4 regions of the Mesorhizobium kowhaii genome follow, and region 1 is predicted to be linked to each of the others. Evidence: predicted binding sites of a transcription regulator. Region 1 holds the regulator's gene; each other region holds the start of a gene.
The links. The regulator LexA, encoded in region 1, represses DNA repair genes until DNA is damaged. The targets are predictions, from matches to a motif close to TGTTCNNNNTGTGTTCNG.
Positions count from the first base shown of each region.

Region 2: ACFFNA_RS00615 (DNA recombination protein RmuC) is a predicted target of LexA. The motif match lies at 1,032-1,049, and genes of this name have one in related genera.
Region 3: ACFFNA_RS28420 (PA0069 family radical SAM protein) is a predicted target of LexA. The motif match lies at 1,260-1,277, and genes of this name have one in related genera.
Region 4: ACFFNA_RS12090 (YifB family Mg chelatase-like AAA ATPase) is a predicted target of LexA. The motif match lies at 2,520-2,537, and genes of this name have one in related genera.

Region 1 covers NZ_JBHLYT010000006.1:230,998-234,374, reverse strand. Annotated here, with positions in the region: gene ACFFNA_RS07000 (ComEC/Rec2 family competence protein) at 1-1,068, shown strand, start outside; gene lexA (transcriptional repressor LexA) at 1,062-1,799, opposite strand; gene ACFFNA_RS06990 (GntR family transcriptional regulator) at 2,179-2,916, opposite strand; gene kynU (kynureninase) at 3,072-3,377, shown strand, end outside.
Region 2 covers NZ_JBHLYT010000001.1:120,451-123,827, reverse strand. Annotated here, with positions in the region: gene fmt (methionyl-tRNA formyltransferase) at 1-442, opposite strand, end outside; gene def (peptide deformylase) at 448-978, opposite strand; gene ACFFNA_RS00615 (DNA recombination protein RmuC) at 1,082-2,353, shown strand; gene ACFFNA_RS00610 (GFA family protein) at 2,362-2,766, opposite strand; gene ACFFNA_RS00605 (cation diffusion facilitator family transporter) at 2,794-3,377, opposite strand, start outside.
Region 3 covers NZ_JBHLYT010000053.1:198,338-201,714, reverse strand. Annotated here, with positions in the region: gene ACFFNA_RS28420 (PA0069 family radical SAM protein) at 31-1,185, opposite strand; gene ACFFNA_RS28415 (glycosyltransferase) at 1,336-1,860, shown strand; gene ACFFNA_RS28410 (hypothetical protein) at 2,007-2,981, shown strand; gene ACFFNA_RS28405 (GFA family protein) at 2,989-3,377, opposite strand, start outside.
Region 4 covers NZ_JBHLYT010000011.1:68,898-72,274, reverse strand. Annotated here, with positions in the region: gene ACFFNA_RS12105 (glycosyltransferase family 2 protein) at 1-381, opposite strand, end outside; gene gshB (glutathione synthase) at 621-1,565, shown strand; gene ACFFNA_RS12095 (NAD(P)H-dependent oxidoreductase) at 1,799-2,389, shown strand; gene ACFFNA_RS12090 (YifB family Mg chelatase-like AAA ATPase) at 2,629-3,377, shown strand, end outside.

The DNA of each region.
Region 1 (3,377 bases):
TCGGATCATCGCGCGGGGAAAACGAGACCGCCGCCGCCACGGCGATCGCTGCCCGGCTTTCTCACGCGAAAATTCCTGTTGGCGATGGGTGGCCTTGCCATGACCTCCATCATCGCCGGCAGCGCCACTGCGCTGTTTGCCATCTGGCATTTTCAGCGGGTTTCGCCGCTTAGCCTGTTCGCCAATCTCGCCATCATGCCGATCGTGTCCGTCGTCATGTTCCTGGCCGTTGCCAGCGCCTTGTTGATGCCGTTCGGGTTCGACGGGCCATCCCTCTATCTGATGGGCAAAGGCCTGACGGCAATGATCGCCATATCGGGCTGGATTTCCGAACGTTCGCCTGTCGACGCAGTCGGGTTGATTTCGCAGCAGTCTGTCCTGCTGGTGGCGATTGCCTTGGTCATTGCGACGATGGCGACGACATGGCTGCGGCTCGCAGCGCTTCCCTTCGCACTTGCCGGCATGCTGACCGTCTCGGACACGCGCCCACCGGACGTGCTGATCTCGGAGGACGCCAGGCTGGTTGCGCTGCCGATCGGCGACGGCGAACTCGCCGTCAGCCGGGCACGCCCGAACGAATTCACGGTCGACAACTGGAAACGCGCGCTGACATCCGAAACCATCGTCATGCCGGAGGTGTTCAGCAAAGGAGACGGGCAATTCGAGATAGCGGATGCCGCCGAACTGCCGCCGGGAGCGCCTTTCTACTGCACATCAGGCGTTTGCCTTGCCAAGCATCCGTCCGGCGCGATCATTGCGCATGTCGAAGACCGAAAGGACGCCTGGAAAGCCTGCAGCCTCGCTGACCTGATCATCATCAATGACGCCACGGCCTATGACCCCTGTCACGATCCGCTGGTGCTCGTCATCACCAAGCGACAACTGGCTCGCAAGGGTAGTGCGGCCGTCTTCTTCGATCGCCAATCGGCGACCACGCCTGCGACGATCAGCTTCGCGGTGGACAGGCCATACCGGCCCTGGCACACGCAGCGCAAGTTCTCGCGCGAGGCGAGGGGCCTGCCACCCTACCGCAAACCCGAAAAGCCGGTTGCAAGCCCTGCTCAGTAGCGCCTGATCAACCCGACGAGCTTGCCTTGCACCTTGACCCTGTCCGGCCCGAAAATGCGGGTTTCATAGGCGGGGTTGGCAGCTTCGAGAGCAATCGAAGCACCCTTGCGGCGGAACCGCTTCAGCGTTGCTTCCTCTTCATCCACCAGCGCCACGATGATCTCGCCCGGGCTGGCTGTATCGGCGTTGCGGATGATGACGGTGTCGCCATCGAAGATGCCGGCCTCGATCATCGAATCGCCCTTGACCTCGAGGGCGTAGTGCTCGCCGCCCATGATCATGTCCGGCGGCACCGAGATCGAATGCGTCTGATGCTGGATAGCGTCGATCGGCACACCGGCGGCGATGCGCCCCATGACCGGGATCGACACGGCGGAAACCACGTCGTCGTCATTGCCGGCCGAAGGCATCCGCGAAAGCGCTGGCTTGATTTGCCGGCCAAGGCCGCCTTGACCGAGGCTGCCTTGGATGACGCTTGGCGAGAACTTTCTTGCCGCGTTGAGGCCGGGCGCGATCGAATCCGGCAGTCGCAGCACTTCCAGCGCGCGCGCCCGATTTGGTAGCCGGCGAATGAAACCGCGCTCCTCCAGCGCCGTGATCAGCCGGTGGATGCCGGATTTGGAGGCGAGGTCGAGCGCTTCCTTCATCTCGTCGAAGGAGGGCGGAATGCCGCTTTCCTTGAGCCGTTCATGAATGAACATCAGCAGTTCATGTTGTTTACGCGTCAGCATGGCGACCCCCCAGGAAACCTGAAACCAGAATCGGAAAAACAAACCCAGAACAAACACTATCTGTTCCAGTTGTGTTCCGCAACCGTTTAAAGTTTAATGAATTTGTTAAGGCGGCTGAAATCATTGGCGCGCGGCGGTGAGCCGCGATCGAGGGCCCCCTGCCGCCGCGGCGCACTGGCCTGCATTGAAATTGTTTTGGTTAATGGCCTGTGGCCCACTTCGTGGCGAGGTTTGGCATCAGCTGCCGACAGACCTCGATTGGGGGCATTTCCACTTTCACGTCTCGTTCAGCTGCCGTGAACGAAACGAAGCCAAAATGCCAACTTTCGTCAGAGAAATGGCAGATCTCCCTTGGTCTTTGTCCTTGTCGAACGGCAGATCATCGCGTGTTCATATTGTCCTTACCGGCATGGACATAGACATGCAGCGTATAGCCGATATGAGCGGTCATCAGCGCCTTCGCACGCTCGACGTTGCGATCCAGCGCCGCCTGCATGAGCGCCGTGTGATGTTCGATCGCGACAGCCTGGCGCAACGCCTCCATGGCCTCTTCATAGCCATGCTGCAGGCCGGCGGCCGCCCGCAAGGTTGGTGCCAGGCCGAGAAAGCGGTGATGGCGACGCAACTGATCCGCGATCGTGGAATGGAAGGTCAGCAGCCAGGGGGATGTTGCCGCACTGAGCAGTGCCGCGTGAAAAGCCTCGTGTTTTTCATCCCACTCGTCGACCACTGCGTCGGACGGGTCGTCGACCGCGGTCTTGCAACGCGACAGCCGGTAATGGGCGGCGACGACGATGTCCTCCCATTCACGGCCGCCTTTCTCGATCGATTCCTGGAGCAGAGGCAGTTCAACCACCAACCTGGCGCGTGACAGGTCTTCCAGTTCGAAGCGCGACACCGGAGCGACGGCAAAGCCGCGATTGCTGATGGCGGTCACCAGGCGCTCGGCCTCCAACCGCGACAGCGCTTCGCGCAACGGTGTCCAGCCAATGCCGTAGCTGTTGCGCAACGCGCTGAGCTTGAGTGGCGCGCCGGGCTTCAGACGGGTGGTGAGGATATCGCGACGCAGCAGCCTGTAGGCTGCTTCCGTTTTCGAGAAGTGCTCGTCGTCCAGCATCGTCGTCCATCCCTCGGATGGTGATTATATATGAAAGCCTCACATTGCGTAAATTATATATAATGTTTGACAGCGCCCACGGGACTGCCCATGATCGCCCAACGGTTTCACCTGATATGTTCATCGAGCACGCTCATGCGCGGGGATAGTCGACCATGAATGCAACTCTCGATCTCGCTGCAATCGAGGCGATGGATGCCGCGGATCCGCTGCGTTCCATGCGCGATCGCTTCGTCTTGCCGCAAGGGGTGATCTACCTTGACGGCAATTCGCTTGGCGCGGCTTCACCCGCCGTCTTCGATGAACTGAACAAGGCCGCGACACAGGAATGGGCGCAGGATCTCATCCGTGCCTGGAACACCGCCGGCTGGTTCGACATGCCGGTCGAGCTCGGCGACCAACTCGGGCGCCTGATCGGGGCCGCGGCCGGCCAGACTGTGGTCTGCGATACGACCTCGATC
Region 2 (3,377 bases), on a different contig from region 1:
CGGTGTCGAGACCCTCTTCCATGCGCATCACCATCATGCCGGTTTCGCTGTCACCGGACATGATCGCGCGCTGGATAGGCGCGGCGCCACGCCAGCGCGGCAAAAGCGAGGCATGGCCGTTGATACAGCCAAGCCGGGGTGCCTCCAGAACCGCCTTCGGCAGCAGCAAGCCATAAGCGACGACCACTGCGACATCGGCCTGCAGGGCGCGGAAAGCGGCCTGCTCGGCCCCGCCTTTGAGCGATACCGGTGTGCGCGTCTCGATGCCCAGCCGCTCCGCTTCGCGCTGCACCGGCGACGGCGTCAGCTCCAGTCCGCGCCGTCCGGCGGCGCGCGGCGGCTGCGTATAGACGGCGACGACCTCATGTCCGGCCTCGGCAATGGCCCGCAGCGTCGGCACCGAAAACTCCGGCGTGCCCATGAAGATGACGCGAAGGGGCATTTCCCCTATCCCACCAGCTTGCCCGGCGCCTTGTCCCTGGCGAGCTTCTTGAACTTCTTCACCACCATGTCGCGCTTCAGCTTCGAGATGTGGTCGATGAACAAGACACCATTGAGGTGGTCGATCTCGTGCTGCAGGCAGGTCGCCATCAGCCCCTCGGCCTCGATCTCCTGCAGCTTGCCGTCGCGGTCGAGATATTTGACCCGCACGGCTGCCGGGCGTTCGACCTCGGCATAGTAGTCCGGGATCGACAGGCAGCCTTCCTCGTAGACGGAGCGCGTGTCGGCGCTCTCCAGGATTTCCGGATTGATGAAGACATGCGGTGCCGGCGTCTCGTCTTCCTTGGCCAGATCGATCACCAGCATGCGCACGGGTTCGCCGATCTGGATTGCCGCCAGCCCGATGCCGGGCGCGTCGTACATGGTCGCCAGCATGTCGTCGGCTAATTTGCGCAAAGGCGCGTCGACGCGCTCCACCGGCTTGGAAACCTGGCGCAGGATGGGGTCGGGAAGGATGATGAGCGGCTTGATCGGCATGGCGTTCCACCTAAGACCTCCAGCGAAAAGCGTCAACCGGTGCGCTTGAGGCTCGTTCACGTTTTGATCTGTGCCAGCCCCGCGAATCGGCTATGCTGTCCACATGAATGATCTGACATCCATCCTTTCGGAGCCTGTCGCGCGGCTTGGTGCCTCCACGATCACGCTCGGCCATGCGCTGGCAGTCGGCGCATTGCTGTTTCTTGGCCTGTTCGTGGCGCTTGTCATCGCGCTGTGGCGGTCGGCCAAGGCGCGCGCCGTTGCCGCTGCCGAAGCCGCCGACCATGCCCGCGATGCCGAGGCGCGGATGGCCGGCATATTGCAAAGCCAGGCCGAGATGCAGGGCCGCATGGGCGCCATAGCCGAAGTGTTCGGGGCACGGCAAGCGGAGCTGACGCAGTCCATCGGCCAGCGGCTCGACGCCATGACCGGCCGCCTCGGCCAGACCATGACCGAGCAGACCAAATCCACCCATGAAAGCCTGGCCAAATTGCAGGAGCGGCTGGCGATCATCGATGTCGCGCAAGGCAACATCCAGTCGCTTGCCGGCCAGGTCGTGCAATTGCAGGCAATCCTCTCCAACAAGCAGACGCGCGGTGCCTTCGGCCAGTCGCGCATGGAGGCGATCGTTGCCGACGGCCTGCCGCATGGCGCCTATGAATTCCAGGCGACGCTTTCGAACGGTAGCCGGCCCGACTGCCTGGTGAAGATGCCGAATGGCGCGCCGTCGCTGGCCATCGATGCCAAATTCCCACTCGAAGCCTGGAACGCCATCCGCGCCGCCGATGGCGCCGACCTGCAGAAGGTCGCCGCCCAGGCCTTCCGCCGCGACATCGAGATCCATGTCCGCGATATATCGGAAAAATACCTGATCCAGAGCGAGACGCAGGACACCGCCTTCATGTTCGTACCGTCGGAATCGGTGTTCGCCGAGATCCACGAGAATTTCGAGGCGATCGTCCACAAGGCGCACCGCGCCCGTGTCGTCATCGTCTCGCCGTCGCTGCTGATGCTGTCGATCCAGGTCATCCAGGCTATCCTCAAGGACGCCCGCATGCGCGAACAGGCGCATCTGATCCAGGGCGAGGTCATCCGGCTGATGGAGGACGTTGCGCGCGTCGACGAGCGGGTGCGCAAGCTGCAGGTCCATTTCGGCCAGTCGGCCAAGGACATCGACGACATCCTCGTTTCGACGTCGAAGGTGACCAGGCGTGGCCAGAAGATCGAGGCGCTGGAGTTCGGCGCCCAGCCCGACGGCGAGGCCAGCCCGGACGCCACATCACGGCCTCCCGCCGCGAAAGTCGAGACAGGCGCCCGCGTTGCCGATTCGAAAACCGGACAGCTCCAGCTGAGGGTCGTCGAAGGAGACGACTGAGCCGCTGGCTACTGCTCCTCCACGGTCGTCATGCCCTGAAATTCAGGCAGCCAGTGCAGCGCCGAGCGGTGCCATTTCTGCTGTGTCGGGATCAAATCCTCGCGTTGCCGCGCGGTTCCCGCTCGAATTCCATAGATTTTTGGACCATCTCCGACCGACGTGGCGTAAAGGTGCGAACCGCAGTCGGCGCAAAAGGCCTGGGCGCGCTTGGCGCCGCTCGCCCCGGTCTTGGTGTAGATTTTCGGCGTACCTTTGGTGATCCGGTAGTGATCCTCGGACGCGGGAACAGTCACCCGAAACGCCGTGCCGGTCAGTTGCTGGCAATCCACGCAGTGGCAGATGCTGGTCTTTTCCGGGTCGACCTCCGCCTCGTAGGTGATGGCGCCACAATGGCAGCCGCCGTCGATTTTCATCTTGCTTCTCCCTGCTTCGCCCGCATCTTAACCGGCCCGATCCGGCTCGTCTCCTGACGCGGCTTCAACAATCTTGCGCCGCCGCTCCCAGGTCCCGGTCGTCTGCGGCTTGACGAACAGCCGCGCGATCTCCGGCATCTCTGTCTTCAGCCGCTTCTCGATACGCTCCACACAGGCCTCGATGTCTGGGGCCGTCAGATGATCCTCGAACTCGATGCTGAGGGCGGCGACGATCTCTTGCGGGCCCATGTGGACAGTCAGAACGCCGTTCGCCCGCTGCACCGCCGGGTCCTGCTGGACGATCGCCAGCACCTTCTTCTGCACCTCTGGTGAGGCCGGCTCGCCGATCAGCAGGCCTTTGCTTTCGCGGGCGAGGAAGATCGCCGTCGCGCCAAGGATCAGCGCAATGCCGATCGAGGCGGCGCCATCGAGCTCCGGCATCTCGAGCAGTTTCGCTGCCAGGATGCCGGCAAAGGCGACGATCAGGCCGAGAAGGGCGGCGCTGTCCTCGAACAGCACGGTGTAGACGCTCGGATCCTTGCTCGATTGCAGCGCCTGGAGCCAGCCCTCTTTGCCCTTCTGCTTGCGGAACTCCCTCAGCGCCACCAGCC
Region 3 (3,377 bases), on a different contig from region 1:
CAGATCAGACCGCCGCAGTGATTTGCATTCTCAGAGCAGCGTCAGCTGCACCTGATCCTTTCCGCCGGCAACGAACTGATCGGTCCGAAGCGTACGCCGTTCGACGTTGAGGCCAAGCCGCTTGGCGGTGATCTCGAAGCGCCGGCCGATCTGCCAGGCGTAGGGACCAGCACCCTTCATGCGCTTGCCCCATTCCGAATCGTAGTCCTTGCCGTCGCGCATCGAGCGGATCAGCGACATCACGTGGCGGTAGCGGTCGGGATAGTGGCGCAGCAGCCAGTCCTTGAAGATCGGGCTGACCTCCAGCGGCAGGCGCAGCACGACATAACCCGCCTCGCGCGCGCCGGCGGCGCGTGCCGAATCGAGGATGCGCTCCATCTCCTGGTCGGTCAGGCCGGGGATGATCGGCGCCACCATCACCGAAGCCGGAATGCCGGCATCCGAAAGCTGTCGGATCGCCTCCAGCCGCTTGGTCGGTGTCGAGGCGCGAGGCTCCATCGTTCTGGCCAGCATGCGATCGAGCGTCGTCACGGACAGCGCCACCTTGGCCAGCCCGCGCTCGGCCATGCGCGACAGGATGTCGATGTCGCGCGTCACCAAAGCGGACTTGGTGACGATGCCGACCGGATGGCCGCGCGCTTCCAGCACTTCGAGGATCTCGCGCATGATCCGATATTGCTTCTCGATCGGCTGGTAGGGATCGGTGTTGGTGCCGATAGCGATGGTGCGCGGCTGGTAGCCGTCTTTCGACAACTCCTTGTCGAGCAGTCGCGCTGCATCCGGCTTGGCGAACAGCTTCGATTCGAAATCGAGACCCGGCGACAGGCCCATGAAACTGTGCGTCGGCCGGGCGAAGCAATAGACGCAGCCGTGTTCGCAACCGCGATACGGGTTGATCGACCGGTCGAAGGAGATGTCTGGCGATTCGTTGCGGGTGATGATGGTGCGCGGCTTCTCGACCTGCACCTCGGTCTTGAAGGGCGGCAGTTCCTCGAGCGAATTCCAGCCATCGTCGAAGACATGCCGGCTGACCGGCTCGAACCGTCCCGACGGATTGATGCCCGCCGACCTGCCGCGATTGCGGTCCGGACGGACACGCACGCCACTCTGCTCGATCATCGCATTGGCCATCTCGGCTCTTCCTGATCCGAAAGCTGCAATGTCGGCACGCACGATCTGTTCCATCTTCGCCCGCTCCCAGGGACTGTCCATGTTGTGTCGAATCGCTCTGTTCATGAAATTATTCCTATTTCGGCGATGAGAACAAAGCAAGAACTTTTTATGGTGCGTTGCAGAAACTGGCGCTCCGTCCGGCTTTCCGCTATTCGGCTAATGATGCTCAGTGTTCTCATCGAAACCCGCAATGACGAGGAGGGCCTCGCCCGCACACTCGCCTCGCTGATTGGCGGCGCGGTCGAGGGCGTGGTGCGTGACGTCATCGTCTGCGACACGGGTTCCACCGACCAGACGCATCGTGTTGCCGAGCATGCCGGCTGTCAGTATGTGACTGGCGGTATCGCTGCCGGTATTCGCCAGGCCAAGGGCGACTGGCTGCTGCTCCTGGAGCCGGGCTCGCGGCTGGTGGAAGGCTGGATCGATGCGGTCGTTGCCCACACGGCCAGGCAGACCATGGCGGCGCGCTTTTCGCGGGCCCGCGGCAGCCGCACACCGTTCCTGGCCCGGATATTTTCGGGAAACCGCGCCTTGGCCGATGGATTGCTGATCAGCAAGCTTCAGGCCGCGGCCTCGGCCAAGAGTGCCGGCAGCGCCGAGGCCATCGCACGCGGCCTCGCGGCAAAGCGGCTCGACGCCGAAATCTGGGTGGCGCCGCCAAAGCAAGAGCATCGCTCCCCAAAGTGATTTTTTGCAGCTGCTCACTCCATTGTGCATTGCACAATGTCTGACGCGAGGTTAACTTCCCATCCAGGCGGGTGAATTGGGTTTGGGTCATGCCGAGTGATGAGCACCGATGCCGCATCGGTGCCGCTCTCATAGCCGAGGACCCGATGAACCTTTCAACCCCCGACAAATCCGGCACGGTCAGTCTCGAGGCCATTGCGCGCAACGGCAGCCTGCTGCGGCGCATCGCCGTGCGCATTCCGACCTATCTGACGGACCTGCGCGAAAACCCTGCCTGGCTGCCGATGTTCGTGCTGGCGCGCACAATGCCTGGACGCAGGATGCATTGGCTGGGCGCAAAACGCGCCCGTCCGGCCGACAATGCGGGGGATACGATGTTTGCCGGCGTCGACCGTGAGGCCGTGGTCGAAGCGCTGCGCTCCGATGGGCTGTTTTCGGGCCTGGTCCTGCCGCTGGCGATCCATGAAGAGATCGCCAGTTTCGCCCAGCGCACCCCTTGCTTCGGCAATTTCGACCGCCGTCTCGAATTCATGCCGGGTGAACATGCCGAGGCCGAGAAGCGCTTTGGCCGCTCGCTGCTCAGCGGGCATTTTTTCGAGCGCATCCTCGACTGCAAGGCGGCACTCGCCATCCAGCGCGATCCGCTGCTCCTGGATATTGCCGCGCATTATCTCGGCGGCCAGGCAAAGCTGATCACGACGCGCGTCTGGTGGAGTTTTCCGACTGGGGAGGCATCGGACGCCGACAAGAACCTTGCCTCGCTCGGCAAGTATCATTTCGACCTCGACGACTGGCGCATGCTGAAATTCTTCTTCTATCTCAAGCCGGTCGACGCCGACACCGGCCCGCATGTCTATGTCCGGGGCAGTCACAAGCGCCGCAGCCTCAAGCATCAGCTCACCCTGCTGGTCGGCCATCCCGCGCAAGAGGTTCTGGATGTCTATGGCGAGCAGAGCCCGGTGACGCTCACCGGCGATGCCGGCCTCGGCTTCGTCGAGGATCCGTTTGGCTTCCACATGGGCACCGTGCCGGCGCGCACGCCGCGGCTGATGATGGAAGTTGGTTTCGGCGTATCGCCGCCGTCACGCCGCCGCTTTCATGGCGAGCCGGTCATCCGCTGAAAGGGAACTATCCGAAGCTCATCTCGACAGGCATCCAGCGATCGCGACGCCTGGCTTGGCGTTGCTCTCTGCCTTCCGCGTCGAAGTCGACCGGGACCGGCTCCCGATCGAACCGCTCTCGGTCGTCCAGGGCATTTATGATGACGATCGCCCTTGCGTCATCATCATCTCCGGCGATTGCGGCGACATAGACGCCGCAGTCCCGGCAGATCAAATAGTCGGCCGTCCTCAGCCCGAAATGATATGTCCGCAATTGCGCTCTGTCCTTGACCGAGATGATCAGTCTGCCGTCCGGATCGGCAACGGCGCGCGAACCATGTTTGACACAGAACGAGCATTGGCAGGCGCGAACTTCGATTTGCGACGGGTCGAGCCCGGTCTCGAATGTCAGGCGAA
Region 4 (3,377 bases), on a different contig from region 1:
ATTGCCCATGACCAGGTCGGCACCGTCGCGCAGCCGCGCGACGAAGGCCTCCAGCGCGTCGAAATCATAGCTGTCGTCGGCATCGCCCATGATGATGAAGCGGCCCTTGGCGGCGGCGATGCCGCCCAAAAGGGCCGCGCCATAGCCCTTCTGCGCCACCGGCACGACACGGGCGCCTCCCTCCACTGCAATCGCCTGCGATCCGTCGGTGCTGCCATTGTCGGATATCAGCACCTCGCCGGAGATGCCCGCTTTGTCGAGGAAGGCTTTCGCCTTGCCGATGCAGACGGCCAGCGTCTCGACCTCGTTGAGGCACGGCATGAGGATGGTGAGTTCGAGCTGTTTGGTTGCGGCGGCGCGGATGGCGGTGACGGCGTTCATCGGTCGTTGTTCCATCGGGTACCCGGCGCTGCGTCAGTTCGGCCCGGCGCATTCGGGCTTACCGTTGCACGGCAAGGCTTAAGAAAGCGATGACGCGCAGCCTCGCCTTGTCTCCAATCGGAAGGCAGGGGCGGGCTTGCGGTTGTCTGACGCCAATCTTCAAAATGTCGCGATTGGCAGATGGGCGGTGAGCCTGTACAGGCAAGACAGTCGCCCATCCGAGCCGCCGGAGACCTGCCATGAAGCTGAAAATCGCCGTCCAGATGGACCACATCGCCACCGTGTCGATCGCTGGCGACACCTCTTTCGCGCTGTCGCTGGAAGCGCAGCGGCGCGGCCATCAGCTGTTCCACTACACGCCCGACCGGCTATCGCTGCGCGACGGCAAGGTGTTTGCCCGCATCGAGGAAATGCAGGTGCGCGACGAGAAGGGCAACCATTATTCGCTGGGCGAAAAGGTGCGCACCGATCTGGCGGAAATGGATGTCGTCCTGCTGCGCCAGGATCCGCCCTTCGACATGAACTACATCACCACCACGCACATCCTCGAGCGCATCCACCCGAAGACGCTGGTGGTCAACGACCCGGCCTGGGTGCGCAACAGCCCGGAAAAGATCTTCGTCACCGAGTTTTCCGACCTGATGCCGGACACGCTGATCACCAAGGACCCGCTCGAAGTCGCCGCCTTCCGCAAGGAGTTCGGCGACATCATCATCAAGCCGCTCTACGGCAATGGCGGCGCCGGCATCTTCCATCTGCTGGAGGGCGACCGCAACCTCGCCTCGCTCTTGGAAATGTTCGGGCAGATGTTTCGCGAGCCCTACATCGTGCAGCGCTACCTGAAGGACGTGCGCAAGGGCGACAAGCGCATCATCCTGATCGATGGCGAGCCGGTGGGCGCCATCAACCGGGTGCCCGCTGAGCACGATTCCCGCTCCAACATGCATGTCGGCGGCCGCGCCGAAAAGACCGAGCTGACGACGCGCGAGCGCGAAATCTGCGCCCGCATCGGGCCGGCGCTGAAAGAGCGCGGCTTCATCCTGGTCGGCATCGACGTGATCGGCGACTACATGACCGAGATCAACGTGACATCGCCAACCGGCGTGCGCGAAGTCAGGCGCTTCGGCGGCGCCGACATCGCCAGCCTGTTCTGGGACGCACTCGAGGACAAGCGGCGGACGTAGTCCGTTTTCATTTTGTCTTAACCATGTTCCGGTTTTTCAACCGGGCACAACCCGGCCGCGACCGGTGCGGCTGGGTATTCTTGTAATGTTCTTGATTTGATCAGGCGATTGTAGAGGCCACTGCGGATCGACACCGGCGATGGGCTTCCTTCCCCACCACTGACCTTGCTGTTTCCTGTTGGTTGCGCGACAGCTAATATGTGCGTGTAGTTCGAAGCCTGAAGGCTCACGCCATGAAAATTAATGTCGTCTGCGCGTATCCACTAGCCGACAGCTACCAGGCATCGCTCCACAAACGGGTCGTTCAGACCCTCAAAGCCAGGGGTGACGAGGTCGTTGATTTCGATCTCCATCAGATGAAGTTCGATCCTGTGATGCATGCCGAAGAAAGACGTGGCCACTTTGATCCTGCTCAGGCACCCCGCGATTTGCAGATTTACATCGACGCGTTGAGATGGGCGGAAGCCTGCGTTTTCTGCTTTCCCACATGGTGGTCAGGCATGCCTGCAATCTTGAAGGGTTATTTTGATCGAGTTTGGCGACCAGGGGTGGCTTACGAGTTGCCGGCAGACGGTGGCGTGATCAAGCCGGCGCTATTGAACATCCGGCGGATGGGGGTTGTTACCACATGCGGCTCGTCGTGGTGGTATACCGAACTGTACATGCAAAACCCAGGGAGGAAGGTGCTGCTGCGAGGCCTCAAAACTATGTGCGGCCGCAATGTGAAGCACCTCTACCTGACGAGATATTCTGTCGAGAGCATCTCTGACCACCAGAGGGAAATGTTCGCGCGCAAGGTGGAGCGCCTGTTCGACAAATTCTAGCCATCCACGCCCGGTATCTCATCTTCGATGCCAGCGAGTTCGACGCCAGAGAGCGTTTGACGAAGGGAGCGCTCACATGAACGGCACATCCTTTCCGGAAGTGTCATTCATCGTACATGGGGCAACCTTATGTTCTCGTAATGTTCTTGCCTAACTCGGAAATCTGTGGTTGTCTTCTCTGACCTCGCTCGCGTCCTGATCGCCTGGGCATAAGCGAACTGTTATCCGGGGGCAAAAAAATGGTGGCGCGGGTTCGCACGGTCGCTTTCCAGGGCATCGAGGCAGTGCCGGTCGACGTGCAGGTGATGATCGCACCCGGCAAGGTCAACATGCACATCGTCGGTCTGGCCGACAAGGCGGTGGCCGAAAGCCGCGAGCGGGTGCAGGCGGCCCTTCATGCCTCCGGCCTGTCGATGCCATCGAAGAAGGTCACGGTCAATCTGGCGCCGGCCGACCTGCCCAAGGAGGGCAGCCACTACGATCTGCCGATCGCGCTTGGCCTGATGGCGGCACTGGGCGCCATTCCGGGCGACATGCTGGCCGGCTATGTCGTGCTTGGCGAGCTGTCGCTCGACGGCACGATCGCCGCCGTCGCCGGCGCCTTGCCGGCCGCGATCGGCGCCAACGCCGAAGGCAAGGGCCTGATCTGCCCGTTCGCGTGCGGGCCGGAAGCGGCCTGGGCCGGCGCCGATTTCGACATTCTGGCGCCGCGCAGCCTGATTGCGATCGCCAATCATTTTCGCGGCACGCAGGTGCTGTCGCGACCGGAGGCCGGCATCCACTCCTCGGCGCGCGACCTGCCCGATCTTGCCGACATCAAGGGCCAGGAGACCGCCAAGCGGGCGCTGGAAGTGGCGGCCGCCGGTGGGCACAACCTGTTGATGATCGGGCCGCCGGGATCGGGCAAGTCGATGCTGGCGCAGCGGCTGCCGTCGATCCTGCCGCCGCTGGCGCCGAAGGAATTGCTCGAAGTGTCGATGATCGCCTC